Myxococcus guangdongensis: one gene and its partner. The protein of the gene in region 1 binds, or shares a complex with, the protein of each later gene. Links are inferred from orthologs where the notes say so. Each region holds a gene or a part of one and is shown on either strand. Other genes may lie near its edges.

Region 1 (10,758 bases):
GAAGTACGGGTTGGGGCAGGGGGCAACCGCCTCCACTGCTGGAGTGTCAGACCGGGGTGCTACCTCCGGCGTAGGAGACGCTCCCATGAGGAGCGTCATGGCGAGAAAGGGCTGGAACGTATGCAACCTCCGGAAAAGTCAATGGGAAGGTAGGGTGGGGCGCCCAGGGTGCAAGTCCGAGAGAGGACCTTCCTGGCCGACTCCCGTCCGACCGAAGGGCAAGCAGCCGAACGTATGGCCACGCGTGGCATGGTCACGCTTGATCGCCTGGGAGGCGGCTGGTAGTCCTCGGAGAAATCGTTCCGAGGCCGATTTCTAGGCCTCGCGCTCACTTTTCACTCAGTACCTCGCGCGTCTCCCGGGAGCCCGCTGGCATGCGTATCAAGCGGTTGGACATCACTGGCTTCAAGTCCTTCATGGAGCGCAGCGTCTTCACGTTCGACGAAGGCGTCACCGGCATCGTCGGCCCCAACGGCTGCGGCAAGTCGAACGTCGTGGACGCCATCCGCTGGGTGATGGGTGAGCAGAGCGCGAAGAACCTCCGTGGCCGTGGCATGGAGGACGTCATCTTCAACGGCTCGGAGAACAAGCCGCCTTTGTCCATGGCGGAGGTGTCGCTGACCTTCCTGGTGGACGACACGGACCAGCTGGCGCCCCAGTACCAGGGCTTCTCGGAGATCACCGTCACGCGGCGCCTGTTCCGCAACGGGGACTCGGAGTACCTCATCAACAAGACGCTGTGCCGCCTGCTCGACATCACCGAGCTGTTCCTGGGCACGGGCGTGGGCACCAAGGCCTACTCCATCATCGAGCAGGGCCGCGTGGGCCTCATCGTCTCCAGCAAGCCGGAGGACCGCCGGCACCTGTTGGAGGAGGCCGCGGGCGTCACCAAGTACAAGGCGCGCCGCAAGGCCGCCGAGCGGAAGATGGAGGCCACCGAGGCCAACCTCCTGCGCGTCACCGACATCACCAGCGAGCTGGAGAAGCGGCTGGACGCGCTGTCGCGTCAGGCGAAGAAGGCGGAGAAGTACAAGAAGCTCAAGGCGCGCATGCGGGACATCGACCTGCACGCGGCCAGCCACCGCCACCTGGAGCTGCTCGCGGAGAAGCAGGTCCTCCAGTCGCGCCTGTCCAACCTGGGCACCGAGGAGCGCGACAGCCTGGACCGCGTGAAGGAGCTGGAGGAGACCATCGCCCGGCGCCGCGCGGAGCTGGACGCGGAGGCCGCGGCGCTCCAGGCCCTGGCCGCCGAGGTGCACGCGCTGGAGAGCTCGCTGCAGCGCGACACGCAGGACCTGTCCTACGGCAAGCGCGACCTGGAGGAGACGCAGGCCCGCGTGGCCCAGGCCCGCACGGAGCTGGACGGGCTGCTGGCGCGGCAGGCGGAGATGTCCGAGGCCATGGCCGCGCGCGAGGCCGAGCTGTCCGGCATCGCGGGCTCGTGGAAGGAGGACGAGGTCTCGATGCAGGTGGCGCAGGAGGAGCTGCGCCGCGTCACCCAGCTGCAGACCGAAGTGGCCCTCAGGCTCGAGCAGGAGCGCGCGGGCCTGGTCGCCGTGGCCACCCGGCTGGCCAACCACGAGAGCAACCTGGTGGGCCTGGCCCGTCAGCGCACGGACCTGGAGGGCCGCCGCGCCAAGCTGCAGGCGGAGCTGGCGGCGCTGCGCGAGCAGGAGACGCAGCTGGAGTCGGCGCGCGGTGAGGTGGCGAGGCGGGTGGAGGACACCCGGCACCTGGCCGCGGAGCTGGCCGAGCACAAGGCGCAGGAGGAGGACGCCCTGTCGCGCACGCGCGCGGCCTTCACGGAGAACGAAATCCAGGTCATCGCGCTGCGCGAGGAGCTGAGCGACAAGAGGAGCCGCCTGTCGTCCCTGGAGGACATCCAGAAGAACTACGACGGGTTCGACCGCGGCGTGCGCGCCGTCATGGTGCGCGCGGGCACGGTGGCCCGGGAGCAGGGCATCTTCGGCCTCGTGGCGGACGTGCTCACGGTGACGCCGCGCTACGAGCGCGCGGTGGAGGCCGCCCTGGGCGAGCGGCTCCAGCACGTCATCGTCGAGAGCCGCGACAAGGGCGTGGAGCTGGTGGAGTACCTCAAGGGCCACGCGGAGGGCCGGGGCAGCTTCCTGCCCGTGCCCGCGCTGGACGTCCTGCCGCCGGTGCAGGAGCCGGACTTCGAGCGCCCGGGCGTGCTGGCGCACGCGCTGAAAGAGGTGACGTGCGAGGAGGCGCTGCAGCCCGTCGTGCGGCTCTTGCTCGGCGACGTCGTCATCGTCCAGGACCTGGCGACGGCGCGCGCGTACTCGGAGGCGGGCGGCCCCGTCGTCACGCTCGTCACGCAGGACGGCGAGGTGTTCCGTCAGGACGGCACCATCGTCGGCGGTGAGCGCGAGGGCGCGGCGGTGGGCGCGCTCCAGAAGAAGCGCGAAATCGCGGAGCTGGCCACCGAGGTGGCGCGGGTGGAGGAGCGCTACAACGAAATCCTCACCCGGCACTACACGCTCCAGAAGCAGATGGGGCACACCGAGGGCGTCCTCAAGGGGCTGGCCAAGAACCAGCACGCCGAGGAGGTGAACCTCGCCAGCCAGGAGAAGGACCTGCACAAGGCGGGCGAGGACCTGGCGCGCGTGCGCGAGCGGGTGCGCTCCCTGGAGCAGGAGGACGGGCAGCTGGGGCAGAGCCACATGGCCCTGGCCCACGAGGAGGAGGCCAGCCGCGGCGAGGTGGCCCACGGCCAGACGGACCGCGAGGCCCGCGAGGAGCGCGTCAAGCAGCTCGCCGGTGAGCAGGAGTCCCTGCGCCAGCGCGCGGAGGCCGCCAACGCGGACCTGACGGGCCTGCGCATCAAGGTGGCCGCCGGCAGCGAGCGCGGTGAGTCCGCGCGCAAGGAGCTCGACAGCCTCGTCACCCAGCGCCGGGAGATGGAGACGCGCGTGGCGCGCCTGCAGGCGACGCTGGCCGAGGGCGGCGCGCGCACGGAGGAGCTGGGCAAGCGCACCACGGAGACCGAGGCGGGGCTGTCCCAGCGCGTGGAGGAGCACCGCGTCGCCGCGGAGGGGCTGGAGTCCCGCCGCGCCGCGCACCTGCTCGCCTCCAGCGAGGTGCGTGAGCAGGACACCCAGTTCCGCGAGCTGCGCGGCCGGGTGGAGGAGCTGATGCAGGGGCTGTCGCAGATTTCGCTGCGCGAGCGCGAGATTGCCCTGGAGCTGGAGCACCTGTCGGCCGGCATCCGCGAGCGCCACCAGGTGGACCTGGCGCTGGAGCTGCACCGCTACCACCTGCTGGCGTCGCTGACGCCGGAGACGGAGGCGGAGCTGAAGGACCTGCGCGCCCAGGTGGAGAAGATGGGGGAGATCAACCTCACCGCCATCGACGAGCACGCGGAGCTCTCCAAGCGCTTCGACTTCCTCACCGCGCAGAAGACGGACCTGCAGGCCTCCATGGGGCAGCTGCGGGAGGCCATCCAGCGCATCGACGCGACCAGCCGCGAGCGCTTCAAGCAGACCTTCGACGTGGTGAACGAGAAGTTCCAGGCCATCTTCCCCCGCCTGTTCGGCGGTGGCCGCGCCAGCCTGGTGCTCACCAACGACGGACCCAATGGCGAGCCGGGCGTGGAAATCGTCGCGCAGCCGCCAGGCAAGAAGCTCCAGAGCGTCAACCTGCTCTCCGGTGGTGAGAAGGCCCTCACCGCCGTGGGCCTCATCTTCGGCATCTTCCTCATCAAGCCCACGCCCTTCTGCCTCCTGGACGAGGTCGACGCGCCGCTGGATGAGGGCAACGTGGGCCGCTACAACGACATGGTGAAGGAGATGAGCCGCCAGTCGCAGTTCATCCTGATTACGCACAACAAGCGGACCATGGAGGTCTCCAACACCCTCTACGGCGTCACCATGGAGGAGCCGGGCATCTCCAAGCTGGTCAGCGTGAAGATTCGCGAGGCCCACGCGGCCAACGACGACAAGATCAGCGCGTAGTCGCTCGGGGCCCGGGGCCGGGGACACCTCCCGGCCCCCATGCTGGCGGCGGCGCTGGACAGCAGGCCAGAAACACAGAAGGCGCGGGCCCCGGCTTTCGGGAACCCGCGCCTTCGTGCGTTTCAGGCGGTGCCTGGGGCTACTTCTTGTAGTTCTTCTTCGGGCAGGCCTTCTGGTCGGCCTCGACGCGGGCCTGGGCGGTGCTCAGGTCCTTCTGGGTGTTGGTGAGGGCCGCCTGGCTGGCGGTCTCCACCGGCGTCCAACCCTCGGCGTCCGTCGTCTTCAGCTCCTGCACCAGCGACACGGCGGCCTGGTCCACGACCTGCTGGGCCTCCAGCGCCTTCACCCAGCCCTGCGCGGCCTCGACCAGGCTGCTGCACTTGCCGGACAGCTCGTCGAAGAGCTTGTAGTCCTTGGTCTTCTGGTACTTCGCCACCACGGCCTCGAAGGCCTCGGCCGCCGCGGCGCGGGCGCCGAAGGCGATGGCCGCGTCCGCCGCGCGCTGGTTGCGGACCACCTCGAGCTGGAAGAAGCGCAGCTGCGGGGGCAGCGAGGACGTCGCCTCGGTGGCGTTGGAGTTGAAGTGCACGAAGCGGTGCGGGTAGGTGAGCTTGTCGGTGGACACCTTGGCGGGCACCGCGAGCACCTTCGTCTTGAGGCACGCGGCCAGCTGGTCACCCTCGGTGCTGCCGGAGGCGTCGAACGTCACCTCCGCCGTGGGCTGCGCCTTGACGAGCGTGATGTGCGACGTCAGCACGGGCGGCGTCGCGCCCTTGTAGCCGGCGTAGCAGTCACACCACTCCTGCTGGGCCAGGCGCACCGCGCCGGAGAAGTCCGAGCCGTCGTTCATCCCGAACTTCACCGAGGCGCTGCTGCCCGTGTCGTGCTCGAACGTCGCGGTGGACTCGACGGCCGCGGCGCCCTTGGCGAGCAGCTTCGGCTTGACGAGCTTGTCCACCACGCCCTGCACGCACTGCTGGCCGGTGGGGGTGAGGTTGTCGCCGGTGACGGCGTGCGTGGCGCTGGTGTCCGTCACGGTGGTCTTCACCGTCACGACGGTCTTCTCGGCGGGGCCCCGGTTGCTGGGGCTCACCAGACACTCGAGCACCTCCGGGCGGGTGGTGAGCATGGCGCCCACGAGCACGCCCTGGTTGGACGGGGGCAGGTCCAGCTCACGCGGGAAGCAGCTGGCCACGTCGAAGGCGGGCTGGTTGCCGATGCGCACGCGCTCCTCGGTGCTCACGGGCTTGCCGCCATTGCCATTGGCCGCCGCATCCTCTGCGGGCTTCTGCTGACCGGCGCAAGCGGCGGTGAAGACGACGGAGGCTACGACGAGACGACGCAACATGCGGTTGTTCTCCCTGGGGTAGGACTGCGAGGGGGCACTCACTTCTCCAGGCCCTCGGCGTTCTTGAGGTCCTTGAGGCGAAGCCCGTTCTTCTTGAGCAGGCGGTAGAGGCTCTGCATGGACAGCCCGGTGCGCTGCTCGGCGGCCTTCATGTCGAAGCCCACCGTGCGCATCACCTCGGCGAAATACAAACGCTCGAAGTCGGCCAGCACCCGGTCCTTGGCCTCGTGGTACGGCATGCCGGTGACGAGCGTGGCCACGTGCGTGCCGGGCGGCTGCCCATCCGGGCGGCGCGAGGGCTGCGCCAGGAAGTCCAGCCAGCTGGTGTTGCCCGTCTCCTCCATGAGCGCGCCGCGCTCGAGCACGTTGCGCAGCTCGCGCACGTTGCCCGGCCAGTCGTAGCCCTCGAAGAGCGCCAGCGTCTGGGGCGTGAGCGACACGCTGGCCCGCAGCGTCTGCGACAGCGCCTGCGCGAGCGACGGCAGGTCCTCCCGGCGCGTGCGCAAAGGCGGCAGCCGCACGCGCGCCACGGCCAGGCGGAAGTAGAGGTCCGCGCGGAAGCGGCCCTGGCGCACGTCCTCCTCCAGGTTGCGGTGCGTGGAGGCGATGACCCGCACGTCCACCGGCACCGGCTGCCCGTCCAGCGAGGGCACCTCGCGCGCGTCCAGCACGCGCAGGAGCTTGCCCTGCACCAGCAGCGGCAGCTCGCCCACCTCGTCCAGGAAGAGCGTGCCTCCGCGGGCGGCCTCGAAGACGCCTCGGGCCTCCTTGTCCTCCGGGTCGCTCGCGCGCAGCCCGCCGAACAGCTCGCGCTCCGCCTTCTCCTCGGAGATGAGGTTGCAGTCGACGACCTTGAAGGGGCCGTGCCGCCGCGACGAGTGCTGGTGCACCGCCCTGGCGGCCAGCTCCTTGCCCGTGCCCGTCTCACCCTCGATGAGCAGGCTCATGTCCTCGCGGGCCACGCGGCGCAGCTCCGTGAAGACCCAGCGCATCTTCTCCGACGTGCCCACCAGCGCGCCGAAGGACTCCGCCCCGGCCAGCTCCACCTCCGTGGGCTTGGCGGCCACCTTCACCGCGAGCTTCGTCTTGCCCAGCTCCACCTTGTCGCCGCGCCCCAGGTACGCCTGGAGCACCTGCCGGCCGTCGAGGAAGGTGCCGTTGCGGCTGCCGGTGTCGCGCAGCAGGAGGCCGCGCGGCGTGCGCTCCACCTCCAGGTGACGGCGGCTCACCGTGGTGTCGGTCAGCACGAGGTCGCTCGCGGGGTCCGAGCCCACGCGCACCAGGCCATCCTGGGTGGTCACCTTCTTTCCCTTGTCGGGGCCCGACACCACCTCCACCGTCCACTCGTGAATGGGGATGCGCGTCGTGCGGCCTTCGTCTTTGTCCGTCTGGGTGGTCTGGGTGACCTCGGGCCTGGGTTCCATCATGGGTCCTCTTTAGGTGCGAGGGGACCGGGCGGGCAAGCCCGACGCACCATCAGCGCGCCCCCACTTCGCGGGGGCAACACGAGTGAAAGATTCTTCCCGGAAGGCAGTTGCGAGCGAGCCTCCTGCGAGAAGGAAAACCCGGGCATCGCGGCCCGGGACCTGGGAAACGTCGAGGGGGGACGCTTCATGGCGAGGAAGGGTTCCGCGCTCGCATGCGGCGCGAGCACGGCCTCGCTGATGGGCTTCGGGAGGACGCGTCGAGGGGCGGCGCCTGGCACCGGGAGGGCGCCAGTCAGGGGTCGGCGGCGAGTGTCCACCAGGACACGTTCACCACCGGTCGCGCGCCAGGACGCGTCGGGCTCATGGCGCGCGGCCTCGTCCAGCGCGCGCCCGGGGAGGCGCGCGGGAGGAGAGGCCACGACGTCGTGGGTCCGAGGGCCCCATCCGGAAGACACGGCACGTCCGGCGTCCCGCCACATGGGCAGGCGCGCCGACTCGCATCGTCCGGGGAGGGAAGGGCCGTTCCTGAAACTCACGGCCGGCATCCAATGCGAACGCCTCGCGCGAATCCAGTGCTCACGCGAGGCCGTGCTTCACTTCAGTACGTCGCCGGCGCGTCGCTGGCGGGGAAGGACTCCTTCGACAGCTCGTCGACCAGGTCGTCGGACGCGTTGCCGCCGGACTTCACACCCGCATTCACAGGAGCACCGGCTCGCGGCGTCTTGCTGGATGCGCTGGACTTGCTGGAGCCGGACGCGCGCTTCTTCCCGGCCTCCGCAGCGGGCTTCTCCACGGACGCGAGGCGCGAGCCCAGGAGGTTCTTCGCGCGCTCGGCCAGGTGGCGCTGTTCGTCCTGCCAGTCGCGGAAGAACTGCGCCAGCTCCGGGTCGCCCGCCTGCTCCGCGTCGCGGATGAACTGCTCGGCCGTCGAGGCGCCCTTGAGCAGGTGGTACAGCGTGCTGATGACGTTCTCGTGCGCGTCCCGGGTCCCCGTCTGCCGCTCTTCACCTGCCATGTCCGCCTCCCGAGAAAGGGTGGTGTGCCATGGGGGAAAGCTAGCCACGGTGGCGGTGGGCGGCCCCGGGTGGGGCGCCCGCCCGCCTGCTTGCACACGGTCAGGCTTGCAGCATGGGGTCCAGCTTGCCTTCCTTGTCGAGCTGGGCCAGGTCCGAGTAGCCGCCGACGTGCGTGTCGCCGATGAAGATTTGCGGCACGGTGCGCTGGCCGCCGCTCATCTCCACGAGCTTGGCGCGCGTGTCGTCGTCTCCGGTGACGTCCAGCTCCTGGAAATCAACGCCCTTGCGCTTGAGCAGGTCCTTCGCGCGGACGCAAAAGCCACAGTAGTTCGTGGTGTAGATCTTCACGGGCTTCACGGTGTCTCCTCCTTCATTCCCAAACGTAAGGGCGGGGCCTGCCCCGCGCCACCCGGGACATGAAAGCACGACGGCCCCCGGCTCCCTGAACAGGAACCGGAGGCCGTCTTCGACAGCAGTCACCCCGGACGAAGCCGGGGTGGGGGAATCACATCCCCATGCCGCCCATGCCGCCCATGCCGCCCATGCCACCGGCGCCGGCGGGCGCGTCCTTCTCGTCCTTCGGACGCTCGGCCACCATCGCCTCGGTGGTGAGCATCAGGGAGGCCACGGACGCGGAGTTCTGCAGCGCCGTGCGGCTCACCTTGGCCGGGTCGATGACGCCCGCGGCCAGCAGGTCCTCGTACGCGCCCGTCGCGGCGTTGAAGCCGAACGCGCCCGTGCCTTCCTTGACCTTGTTCACGATGACGCTGCCCTCGAGGCCGCCGTTGCCGACGATCTGGCGCAGGGGCTCCTCGACGGCGCGGCGGATGATGTCCACGCCGAACTTCTCGCCCTCGGCGAACGTCTGACCCTCCAGCGCCTTGAGGCACCGGATGTAGGCCACGCCGCCGCCGGGAACCACGCCCTCCTCGACGGCCGCGCGGGTCGCGTTGAGCGCGTCTTCCACGCGGGCCTTCTTCTCCTTCATCTCCGTCTCGGTGGCCGCGCCGACGTTGATGACGGCCACGCCGCCCACGAGCTTCGCCAGACGCTCCTGGAGCTTCTCGCGATCGTAGTCGCTGGTGGTCTCCTCGATCTGCGCGCGGATCTGCTTCACGCGCGCGTTGATCTCCTGCTCGCTGCCCGCGCCGTCGACGACGGTGGTGTTGTCCTTGTCGACGGTGATGCGCTTGGCGCGGCCCAGGTCCTTGAGCTCCAGGGTGTCCAGCTTGATGCCCAGGTCCTCGGCGATCATCCGGCCGCCCGTCAGGGTGGCGATGTCCTCGAGGATGGCCTTGCGGCGGTCGCCGAAGCCCGGCGCCTTCACCGCGCACACGTTCAGCACGCCGCGGATCTTGTTGACCACCAGCGTCGCCAGCGCCTCACCCTCGACCTCCTCGGCGATGATGAGCAGCGGCTTACCAGCGCGCGCCACCTGCTCCAGGATGGGGAGCAGGTCCTTCATGGAGGAGATCTTCTTCTCGTGGATGAGGATGAGCGCGTCGTTCAGCACCGCCTCCATCCGCTCCGGGTCCGTCACGAAGTACGGGGAGAGGTAGCCGCGGTCGAACTGCATGCCCTCGACCACGTCCAGGGTGGTCTCCAGGCCTTTGGCCTCCTCCACCGTGATGACGCCCTCCTTGCCGACCTTCTCCATCGCGTCCGCGATGATCTGGCCGATGGTGGCATCGCCGTTGGCGGAGATGGTGCCGACCTGGGCAATCTCCTTCTTGTCCTTCGTCGGCTTCGCCAGCTTCTTCAGCTCGCCCACGATGACCGCGACGGCCTTGTCGATGCCGCGCTTGATGTCCATCGGGTTGTGGCCCGCGGCCACCAGCTTCGCGCCCTCGCGGAAGATGGCCTGCGCCAGCACGGTGGCCGTCGTGGTGCCGTCACCGGCCACGTCGGAGGTCTTGGACGCGACCTCCTTGACCATCTGCGCGCCCATGTTCTCGAACTTGTTCTCCAGTTCGATTTCCTTCGCCACCGTCACACCGTCCTTGGTGATGGTGGGCGAGCCGAAGCTCTTCTCGATGACGACGTTGCGGCCCTTGGGGCCGAGGGTCACCTTGACCGCGTCGGCCAGGATGTTGACGCCACGGAGGATGGCCTCGCGGGCGCGCACGTCGAAAAGCAGGTCCTTCGCCATGATGGGGATTCCTTGAGTGAAGGGGTGGGGGCGGGATTACTTCTCGATGACGCCGAGCACATCCTCTTCACGGAGGATGAGGTGCTCCTCGCCGTCGAGCTTGATCTCGGTCCCGGCGTACTTGCTGAAGAGGATGGTGTCGCCGGCCTTGATGTCCAGGGGACGCACCTTGCCGTCCTCCTGCACCTTGCCGTTGCCGACGGCGACGACCTTGCCCTCGAGGGGCTTCTCCTTCGCCGTGTCCGGGATGAAGAGGCCGCCCTTGGTCTTGTTCTCCTCGGCGACCCGCTTGACGATGAGCCGATCCTGCAGGGGACGAATCTTCATGGTCTGCTCCTTGATGGGGCGCCCACCGTCCGGGGACTCCGGGCGACTGTCGGCGCCGCTGGGGGTTGAAAAAGGGCCGTGACGGCCCGCGGCATTAGCACTCCGACATCGCGAGTGCTAACGCCTAGGCGCGGCGGATAATAACCAGGGAAGATGACCCGTCAAGCGACGCGGGTTGCTCGTGCCGTGAGCTGCCAACTGCCCGGCATTGCTGTCTTTTTCCCCTCCCGTTGCGTCCGTGACAGGTAGAGCCCGTCCGCATGCCCGCACGGCTCGGATTGGCACTCGGACGTCACGAGTGCTAGCGCAAGTGCCTGGAATCATTGACGGGTGCTTTTGCGACGCGGTGAGCCGGTTGCTACCGTTCCCTTATTCCCGCCGGCCACGCGGGCCTGGGCGGGGGGAAGGGAGTGTCGATGAGTCAACTGGTGGCGTCCCTGTCGTTGAAGGAGTTCTTCAAATCGCTCCTGGACGAGGTCACCTCGCGGCAACGGGTGACGCTGGAAGAGGTGACGGA
Region 2 (10,157 bases), on another replicon or contig:
GAGCAGCTCCAGCGCCCCCGGCGCGCGCAGGGTCCCCAGCGCGCGAATCAGCGTCGCCAGCGGAACGAGCCGCTCGGCCTCCACGTCGTCGAACAGCTCGCTGGGCACGCGCGGCTTGACCACGGTGCGCCCCGCGTCCTTGGCCCGCTGCGCGTTGAGCGCCTTCACGCGCTCGAAGAGCGAGGCATGGCGGGAGGCGCGCTCGTCATGCGGCGCGCCCGTGACATGGGGCGACGTCGTGGCCGAAGGGTCGAACCCCGCGCCGTACGTCTCGGGGAGCTTCTGGGGGACCCAGTCCGCGCGCAGCGCCTCGAGCCCCTTCGCCTCCTGCTCGTAGAGCTTCTGGAGCTGGGGAATGACAGACGCGTCCCCCACTCCGGCCACGGCGTCCACCGCGAGCATGCGCAGCGTGGCGTCGTTCTGGTTGAGCCACGGCGTCACCTTCGCGAGCAGCGGCTGGGCCGCGGGGCCGAGCCCAGCCACGGCCTGGAGCCCGCTCGCGGCGGTGGCGGGACGCGCCAGTCGCTCGCCGATGGGATCCAACGGACAGCCGCCCCGGGTGCGCATCGCCAGGGCCGCCGCGAGCGCGTCCGACGGGGCCCCATCGAGCGCGACGGCGCACAGCGCGGTGTCGGTCTCCGGCGTGCGCGGGAAGGACAGGATGGCGTCGATGGCCAGCGGGCTCACCGCGCTCTTCTCCACGGCCACGGCCTGGAGGCGGAGCGCGGCGGCGGGATCCTGCAGCTTGCTCAGCGCGATGATGGCGGACTCGCGCAGCTCCGGGAAACTCTCGTCGAGCAGCAGCGCGATGTCGCCCACGGCCCGCTTGTCGCCCGCGTCGCCCAGGCCACGCACGGCGGCGGCGGCGAGGATGACCTGGCTGTCGCGGACCAGGGGCAGGAGCCGGTTCACGGCCTCGGGGCGACCGCTCTTGCCCAGCTCCTCGGCGGCGCCGACGCGCTCGGGGAGCTCGCCCTCGGTGAGCGTGAGGAGGTTGCGGTCCCACTGGCCCTTGGCCTCGGCGGCCACGACTTCCGCCATGGCGCCCGGCACGTTGGCGTTCTTGAGGGCCTGGACGATGACCTGGCGGGTGGTGCGGCCCCGGCGCCCGTACTGGAGCGTGAGGTAGGCCTTGGCCTTGTCGTTGCGCACCTTGGAGAGCGCCATGGCCGCGCGGCCCTGGACCTCCTCGTCGGAGTCCTCGAGCAGCTCGCCCAGCAGGTCGACGACGCGAGGATCCTGACTCTCTCCGAGCGCGACGGCCGCCTCCGCGCGGACGATGGACGCCAGGTCCTTGGCCGCGCGGGTGAAGAGAATCAGGTCATCGGGATTGCCCTGTCCGGCGAGCTTCTTCACCGCCAGGGCGCGGACCTCCGGTCGAGGACTCTGGAGGTCTGCGAGGAGCTGGTCCCGGCTCCCGTTGCAACCGAGGACCAGGGCCAGCATGAGGATGTAGGGGCGTGCGCCGGTTCGCATCGGTCTCCGCTGAGGGAAACAGTGGAAAAGTCGCGGGGGGTTATATCAACACCCCCCTTGTCGCCCAATCCGCCGTGTGGTCCTCAGCGAGGTCGGCGAGGTCCCTTGGAGGGGGCGCCGGACCGGCCGCCGCGGGGAGCCTGAGCGCTCCAGCGGGGCTTGGAGCCGGATTCCTTCTTCTTGCCCCAGTCCTGGAACCCCTCGGACTTGCGGCCGCCCTCGGGAGCGCTCCCTCGGGAGCCCCCTCGGACGACTCGCTCACGGGGAGCGCCACGGTCGTCGTAGGGGGTCCAGGCCTTGCCCTCGCCGCCCGCTCCCTTGGGGCCCCTGCCGCCGGGCTTCGCGCCGAAGCCTCCGCGACCCCGAGGGCCGGAGCCCTCCGCGTCACGAGGACCCCGAGACGGACGTCCCTCGGCGCGGCCGCGCGGAGCGCCCTTGTCGCCGAACGAACGACGCGCCGGGCCACCCGCGCTCCGAGGCCCGCCGAAGCGAGGACGGCCTTCGCCGCTGGCCGCGCGATCGGAGCTCCCGCCACGACCGAACCGGGCCTGGCCCGTGCCACCCGCACCACGGGGACCCCGAGGACGATCCTCGCTGCCCGCGCCGAAGGACTTGCGAGCCGGGCGATCCTCGCCACCGGCACCGAAGGACTTCCGGGCCGGACGGTCCTCGCTACCGGCACCGAAGGACCTACGGGCCGGACGACCCTCGTCACTGCCAAAGGACTTGCGAGCCGGGCGATCCGTGCCGCCGGCGCCGAAGGACTTCCGGGCCGGACGATCCTCGCTACCGGCACCGAAGGACTTGCGAGCCGGACGATCCTCGCTGCCCGCTCCGAAGGACCTACGGGCCGGACGATCCTCGCCGCCGGCACCGAAGGACTTGCGAGCCGGACGATCCTCGCTGCCCGCTCCGAAGGACCTACGGGCCGGACGATCCTCGCCGCCGGCACCGAAGGACTTGCGAGCCGGACGATCCTCGCTGCCCGCTCCGAAGGACCTACGGGCCGGACGATCCTCGCTACCGGCACCGAAGGACTTGCGAGCCGGGCGATCCGCACCGCCCGCGCCGAAGGACTTACGGGCCGGACGACCCTCGTCACCGCCGAAGGACTTACGAGCCGGGCGACCCTCGTCACCACCGAAGGACTTACGAGCGGGGCGACCCTCGTCACCGCCGAAGGACTTACGAGCCGGACGGTCAGCGCCACCAGCGCCGAAGGACCTACGCGCCGGACGATCCTCGCCACCGGCACCGAAGGACTTGCGAGCCGGGCGATCCTCGCTGCCCGCCCCGAAGGACCTACGCGCCGGACGATCCTCGCCACCGGCCCCGAAGGACTTGCGAGCCGGACGATCCTCGCCACCCGCGCCCCACGTCTTGCGCGCAGGACGCCCCTCGCCTCCGGCGCTCCGAGCGCCACGAGGCCCCTCGTCACCACCGAAGGACTTGCGAGCCGGACGCCCCTCACCGCGAGCACCCTCGCCCCACTCCTTCCGAGCAGGACGACCGAAGCGCGACGCGCCACCCTCGGCACGCGGTCCACGCGAGCGCGGAGCATCCCCGCTCCCGAACTCCTTGCGCGCAGGACGACCCGCACCCGCGCGGTCCCGACCGAAGCGCGCGAGCCCCGAGCCACCCTCACCCGCCGGCTTCCGCTCCGCACGAGCCGCCGGCTTGCGGCGCACAGGCGCCTCATCATCCACGGCCAACTCGTCCTCATCCGACTCATCGAAGCCCGGCGCCGCGCGACCATGACGCCGAGGCGGCAGCCGCAGGTCCGCCGACGGAGGCGACGTCTTCCCGTCAGCCACCTCGTTCAGCAGCTCGACCTCGGTCTTCTTCAGCGGCCGCAGCTCACCCGGACGCAAGCCCTCCACGCCGACACCCGCGTAGGCCGGACGGAACAGGCGCACCACCGGGTGACCCACGGCGGCGCACAGGCGCTTGATGAGGTGCGGACGGCCCTCCGCCACGACAATCTTGAGCCACGTGTTCTTCTCGGCGGCCTCGAACACGCCCACCGACACCGGCGTGGCCATGCCGTCCTCCAACCGCACGCCGCCGCGCAGCTTCTCCAGCGTCGGCACGTCGGGCTGACCCTTCACCTTCGCCAGATACGTGCGAGGCACCTGGAAGCTCGGGTGCGTCAGCTTGTGCGCCAGCGCGCCATCATCCGTGAAGAGCAGCGCTCCCTCGGCGTCGTAGTCCAGCCGGCCCACGGGGAACAGGCGCTTGCCCGTCTCCTCCACGTAGTTCGCCACCGTCGGCCGCCCCTGGGGGTCCGACAGCGTGGTCACCACGCCCACGGGCTTGTAGAGCAGGAAGTAGGACGATTCGTCCGGCGGCGTGACGAGCTTGCCGTCCACGGAGACCAGGTCCGTCCCCGGCTCCACCCGGCTCCCCAGCTCCGTCACCGTCGTGTTGTTCACCGCCACGCGGCCCGCGGTAATCAGTTCTTCTGCGTGCCGGCGCGAAGCAACTCCCGCGCGGGCCAGGTACTTCTGTAGTCGTTCGGCCGCCATTACTTCCCCTTCACTTGCTGCCCGTCACTCGGGCTTCTGCCCCTCGGTGCCCGTCTCGGGCTTGGGGGCTGTGTCCAGGACACTGGAGCTGGCCTTCTGTATCTGGTCAGCCGCCGCCATGGCTTCCTCCAGGTCCTCCAGCGCGGCCTCGCTCGCCGCCGCGCTCTTCTCCATCCGCTTCGTGAATCCCGGGTCGGAGAGTGCTTCCACCGTCCCCGCCGCTGCCGGTGCGGGTCGTACTTCTTTCTCCACGATTTCGCGATGCTCCTGCGTGAGCTCGTGGAATTCCCGCAGCGTGGGCAACGCCGACAGGTCCTTCAGGGCGAAGAACTCCAGGAATTCACGCGTAGTGCCATAGAGGATGGGTCGCCCCACCTCCTCGCGCTTGCCGAGGATCTTCACCAGCTTGCGGTCGATCAACGCCTTGAGCACGGCGCCGCAATCCACGCCGCGGATGTCTTCCAGCTCCGGCCGCGTCACCGGCTGCCGGTAGGCGATGATGGCCAGGGTCTCCACCGCCGCCCGGGTGAGCCGCTGGGGCTTCACGCGCAGGTAGCGCCGGACGTACTCGCCCGAGTGGGGGTCCGTGCGGAACTGCCAGCCGCCGGCCACCTCGTACAGGACGATGCCGCTGATGCCGTCCCGGTGGATGCCGGACAGCTGGTTGAGCGCCTCGGCGATGAGCGTCTGCTCGATGCCGGTCGCCTGGTACAGCTCGTCCACGGACAGGGGCCGCTCCGACACGAAGAGCACGCTCTCGATGACCGTCCGGACGCGATCCCCAGACAGCTTGCGGCTCTTGGAGACCAGCTTCTCGAAGGAGGTCTCCAGGTCGGGGGTGGCCTCCGAGTCCTCCTCGATGGCCGCCGCCTCCAGCTCGTCCAGCTCGTCCGCCGGGCCGGGGCCCGTGACGGCCGCCAGCTCCTCCTCGGAAAAGGGGCTCGGCCCCCCGGACGCGGCGGACTCCTCGCCGTCTCCGCCTCGGGAGCCTTTCCTACCGGTAGTCACTCTCGTCGACCTCCGTGGGGGCCAGCCGCTCCAGGGCATCCCCGTTGGGCAACAACAGGATGGGCCCGAGCGGCTCGTCCTGTACCACACGGATGAGCCGGCGTTTCACCATTTCCAGAATCGCCAGGAAGGTGACGACAATCTCCTGGCGGGTGGGCGTGTCCTCCTCGGTGAACAGGCTCTCGAAGAGGACCTGTCCCTGGGGACGCAGCCGCCCGACGATGCGCAGGATGGCCTCGGAGAGGGTGATCTTCTCCCGGACCACCTCGTGCTGGACCTTGGGCGTCAGCCGCTCCAGCACCCGGTCCAGCGCCTCGATGAGCTTGAGGACGCTGAACTCCTGCAGGCCCACTTCCTCCTCCGGGATGGGCACCGCCTCCACCGGGACGCTGCGCGAGAACACGTCCCGGCCCAGGATGTCCTGGCGGGCCATGTGTTCGGCGGCGTCCTTGTACTTCTGGTACTCGAGCAGCCGGCGGACCAGCTCCGCGCGGGGGTCCTCGGGCTCCTCCACCGCCGCCAGGGCCTCGCCGCCCTCGGGCACCGCCACCGCGTCCTGGCGGGGCAGCAGCATGCGGCTCTTCAAGTGGGCCAACGTGGACGCCATCACCAGGAACTCCCCGGCGATGTCCAGGTTGATCTCCCGCATCCGCTCCAGGTGCTCCAGGTACTTCTCGGTGATGAGCGCCAGGGGGATGTCGAAGATGTCGACCCGGTGCTCCTTGATGAGATGGAGCAGCAGGTCGAGCGGACCCTCGAAGTTGGGCAGCGCGACGCGGAAGGCGTCCGCCGGGGTCCGGGGCGGAGCGCCTTCGCCGAGGCCTTCATCGGCCGATGGCGGGCGGCCGTCACTCACCGGCGTGTCCTGGCGGCCCTTCTGGCTGTCGGTGGCTGCTGGTCATCACGCAAGGGCCCGGATTCGCGTGATTCTTCGAGCGCGAACCGGGGGACACACCTCCTTAACAGTGGGTCCCAGGTGGGTCAAACAAACGGCGGTAAACACCCGTTCAGGCCCTGAACCTCAGGGGATGCCCACCGCGCGCCGGACCTTGTCCATCAGGACGGAGGCCTCCTGGCGGGCCCGCTGGGCTCCGTCCTGGAGGATGCGCTCCAGCTCCGCGGGGTCGCCCGCCAGCTCGGCGTACCGCTGACGGGCCGGTCCGAAGGTCGTGTGGAAGGCCTCCAGGAGCTTCTTCTTGTAGTCCCCGTAGCCCTTCCCTCCCGCCCTCCACGACGCGTCCACCTCCGCGAACTCCGACTCCGGCAGCATCAGCTTGAGCAAGTCGTAGAGCGGCACCTCGCTGACCAGGGACGGGTCCGCCGGCTTCCCCTCGGGCACCGGCTTGGGCGCCTCCACCGGCGTGGAGTCCGTCTTGATGGACATGATGCGCTTCTTGATCTCCTTCTCGTCCCCGAACATCTCGATGGTGTTCCCGTAGGACTTGGACATCTTCTTGCCGTCCACGCCGGGCACCGTCTGGGTGGCCTCCTGGATGCGAGCCTGGGGCAGCTTGAGGATGCCGGGCGCGTGGCCCCGCTCCTTGCCGTCCGGGTCCGCCGGGTCGTAGCCCTTCACGTACTCGGTGTTGAACTTCACCGCCCAGTCGCGCGCGAACTCCACGTGCTGGATCTGGTCCTTGCCCACGGGGACGAAGTCCGTGCTGTACAGCAGGATGTCCGCCGCCATCAGCACCGGGTAGGCGAAGAGGCCGAAGTCGGGGCTGATGCCCTTGGCCACCTTGTCCTTGTAGCTGTGGGCCCGCTCCAGGTGCGCGTGCGGAACCACGGTGCCAAGAATCCAGTTGAGCTCGAGCACCTCGCGCACGTCGCTCTGGCGGAAGAGCACCGCCTTCTTCGGGTCCACCCCGAGCGCCAGGTACGCCAGCGCCGCCTCGCGGGTGAGCTCCAGCGCGAGCTTCGCGTCGCGCACCGTGGTGAGCGCGTGCAGGTTGGCGATGAAGTAGTACGCCTCGCCCTCCTCCTGGAGCTGCACGAACTGGCGAATGGCGCCGAAGTAGTTGCCGATGTGCAGCTTGCCGGAGGACTGCACGCCTGAGAGGGTCCGCATGTCGGTTTCCGAGTCGGGAGTCAGCGCGCAGAGTCGTTTTCGCGCGTCGTGTGTTCTGTGGTGTCGCGGTGGTTCGCACACCCGCCGCGCCCCTGCAATCTTCCGTTCAGTCGCGGGCACTCCCCGTCCCTGACGCCCGCCCGCCGCGAGCCTTCATGGAAAATTGCGGCGCGCACGGAAATCCTGAGTGATTCCAGGCCCTTGCGGTTGAAGCAGCGGTGGGTGGAGCGGTACCCTGGCCGTCGCACCTGCGAGCAACCTCACCTCGGGAGGACGGACCGGCATGGAGTCATTCAAGGGAAGTCTCGCCAGCTATCGCCTGCAGATGGTGATGCCGCCGTTGTTCTCGACCGCGGGGGTGGAAGGCACCCTGCGCGTGGAGCGCGGCGCCATCCGGCGCTGTTTCCAGGTGAAGGACGGCTTCCTGGTCGGCGAGAGCTCGAATGACCCGCGCGAGCACCTGTCCCAGGTGTTGGTGAACCTGCGCATCCTGGATGCGCCCCGGGCCGCGGCGGCCTTCGAGGCGGCGGAGGGTGCGGGCTCGCCCTACGGCACCTTCCTGGTGCAGCGCTGCTTCGTGGAGCTGCCCCGCCTCATCGAGGCGATGGAGCACAAGGCCCGCGAGGCCCTCTTCGACTGCTACGGCTGGGAGTCGGGCGAGGTGGAGTTCACCCCGAAGCTCCCGTCGTCCGCCCGCGCCGTGGGGTTGAAGCTCTCGTTGAACGGCCTGCACCGCGACGCGGTGACGCGGCTGCGCGAGTGGTCCGTGTTCCGGGAGGTCTTCCCGCACCTGGACGCCACCTTCAGGGTGTTCCGTGAGTTCGCCGTGGAGACATTCTCCGAGGAGGAGGACAAGCTGCTGGAGCTGGCCGCGGGCGGCGCCACGCTGGGGGAGATGCTGGCCACGGCGAAGGAGGCCCCGCTGTTCGCCGCCCGGTGGATCCTCCACCTCTATCGCCGGGGCGCCCTGGCGCCGCGCCTGCCCAAGGGCCCCAGGCTGGGAGAGGCCGCGGAGCTGGCCGAGCTCTTGAACCTGGTGAAGCGCTTCCTGGAGTCGGGCAAGTTCGACCACGCCGTGGCGCTGGCGGCGCAGATCCTCGAGCGAGGCCCCGTTCCCGAGGCCCACGCCCTCTACCGCGAGGCCGAGGTCCGCCTGACGCTGGCCCTGAGCGACGAGCTGTTCGCCCTGGACGGGCGGCTCGTCTTCGAGCCCATCCCTCGCCCCACCCCATCGCAGCTCACGGCGGATGACCTCTACCTGTACTCGAAGCTGCGAGGCAGCCGGAGCATCCGCCAGGCCCTGCGCACGGCGGCCATGGGAGAGCTGGCCGCGTCGCGTTCGGTGCACCGGCTGATGGCCTCCGGGCTCATTCATGTCGCGCCCCTGCCCGGCTCCGACGCCACCTCCGAGGCACGGCGCACCAGCGCGGACGCCTTCGTCGCCCCCGCGGTCAACGTGGGCTCCTGAAGCCAGAGGGCCCCCAGGTCCAGGACCACCGCGTCGAAGGGCTCCGCGCGCATCCGGGCGGAGCCTTCATGCAGCCCCACCCGCGCCCAGCCGCGGGTCCCACGCCGGTACACCTCGACCCGACACCCGTCCGGGTCGATGAGCCAGACATGGCCCACGCGGGCCTGGTGGTACGCCTGCATCCGCGACGCGAGGTCCCGACTCCGGGTCGAGAGCACTTCGCAGACCCAGTCTGGCGCGGGCGTGAGCCAGGGTGTCCGTGGCTCGGGAGGCTCCGGCACCTCGGCCCGTCGCCAGGCCGCCAACGCGGGGACGACGACTCCCGACTCCAGATGCAGCTTTGGCGTCTCCAGGAACCACCAGCCCCCAGGACCCCCCCGGGCCCAGTCGAAGGGCCGCACGAGCAGCGCGCCCACCCGATGCACCAGCGGGAGCAGCTCCACCGCCGCGCGAGGCGAGGGCTCCGGCCACAATCCCTCGAGGGTCTCCGCCACCCACGGCAGGGGTGGCGCCTCGATGTCCTCGTACGTCCTGGGCTTCTTTCCTCGGATGTCTCCCACGCCTGCCTCCGTCGATGGGACTCCCAGCGTCCCTCGCGCGACACCCCACCTCACGGGATGTCGACCTGATACGTAGGCAGTCTAACGCCCGGTCTGACATGTCGGGTCCACCGGCCCCGCCCTCGCGGCTACGTCCCCGCCTTGCGCTTCTTCTTGGGGGTGAACGCATCACTGCGCGGATGGAACTCGTCGTAGACCGAGCGCAGCCGGGCGCTGTTCACGTGCGTATAGATTTGCGTCGTGGCCAGGTCCGCGTGACCGAGCATCTGCTGCACGGCCCTCAGGTCCGCGCCGCGCTCCACCAGGTGCGTGGCGAACGAGTGCCGCAGCTTGTGTGGAGACAGCGGCTTGAGGATGCCCGCCTTCAGCGCGTAGCGCTTGATGAGCTTCCAGAATCCCTGCCGGGTGAAGCCCGCGCCCCGAGGCGTCACGAACAACGCCCGCGCCTCGCGCCGCCCGAGCATCGCCGGACGCGAGCTGGCCAGGTACTCGCGGACCTTCTCCACCGCCACGCGCCCCAGCGGGACGACGCGCTCCTTGGCGCCCTTGCCCTTCGCGACCAGGTAGCCCGCGCTCAGCTGCACGTCGTTGACGCCCAGGCCGCACAGCTCGCTGACGCGCAGCCCCGTGGCGTAGAGCACCTCCAGCATCGCCTTGTCCCGCAGGCCCGCGGGTGAGCCCTCGTCGGGCGCGGCGAGCAGCTGCTCCACCTCCTCGAGCGTCAGGAACGAGGGCAGCTTGCGCGCCGAGCGCGGCGTGTCCACGTCCTCCGTCGGGTCCTTGTCCGCCAGCCGCTCGGCGACGAGGAACCGGTGGAAGCCACGCAGCGCGGCCAGATGTCGCGCCTGGCTGCGCTTGCCCAGGCCGCCCTTCGTCAACGCGGACAGGTGCGCGGTCACATCCTCCTGGCGCGCGCGGGTGACGTCGTCGACGCCGCGCCCGCGCAGGTCCTCGAAGTACACGGTGAGGTCCGCGGCGTAGGCATCCACCGTCTTGCCGGACAGCCCGCGCTCGGCGCGGATGAACGCGATGAACGCGTCGAGCAAACCTTC

The links.
Region 2: the proteins of smc (region 1) and LXT21_RS22845 are in contact, whole or in part, in a crystal structure (PDB 3ZGX), measured with the Bacillus subtilis proteins. The link is inferred for Myxococcus guangdongensis from one-to-one orthologs.

The regions. Positions count from the first base shown.
Region 1 is NZ_JAJVKW010000001.1:234,811-245,568, reverse strand. Bases 1-4,174 are described here. They hold smc (chromosome segregation protein SMC), read left to right. Parts: upstream 1-374; coding sequence 375-3,974; downstream 3,975-4,174. Other genes in these bases: LXT21_RS00965 (hypothetical protein), read right to left, coding at 4,114-4,174; LXT21_RS00975 (TapB family protein), read right to left, coding at 1-36. In the rest of the region: more of LXT21_RS00965, read right to left, coding at 4,175-5,322; LXT21_RS00960 (sigma 54-dependent Fis family transcriptional regulator), read right to left, coding at 5,361-6,746; LXT21_RS00955 (hypothetical protein), read right to left, coding at 7,348-7,764; grxC (glutaredoxin 3), read right to left, coding at 7,865-8,122; groL (chaperonin GroEL), read right to left, coding at 8,271-9,914; co-chaperone GroES, read right to left, coding at 9,951-10,241; LXT21_RS00935 (hypothetical protein), read left to right, coding at 10,658-10,758. UniProt on the Bacillus subtilis protein: Required for chromosome condensation and partitioning.
Region 2 is NZ_JAJVKW010000007.1:241,647-251,803, reverse strand. What follows is about bases 3,931-6,825. They hold LXT21_RS22845 (segregation and condensation protein A), read right to left. Parts: upstream 5,866-6,825; coding sequence 4,996-5,865; downstream 3,931-4,995. Other genes in these bases: trpS (tryptophan--tRNA ligase), read right to left, coding at 6,031-6,825; scpB (SMC-Scp complex subunit ScpB), read right to left, coding at 4,026-5,009; LXT21_RS22855 (pseudouridine synthase), read right to left, coding at 3,931-4,001. Outside these bases: LXT21_RS22860 (HEAT repeat domain-containing protein), read right to left, coding at 1-1,476; more of LXT21_RS22855, read right to left, coding at 1,560-3,930; more of trpS, read right to left, coding at 6,826-7,077; LXT21_RS22835 (DUF4388 domain-containing protein), read left to right, coding at 7,361-8,545; LXT21_RS22830 (Uma2 family endonuclease), read right to left, coding at 8,449-9,105; site-specific tyrosine recombinase XerD, read right to left, coding at 9,234-10,157. UniProt on the Bacillus subtilis protein: Participates in chromosomal partition during cell division. May act via the formation of a condensin-like complex containing Smc and ScpB that pull DNA away from mid-cell into both cell halves.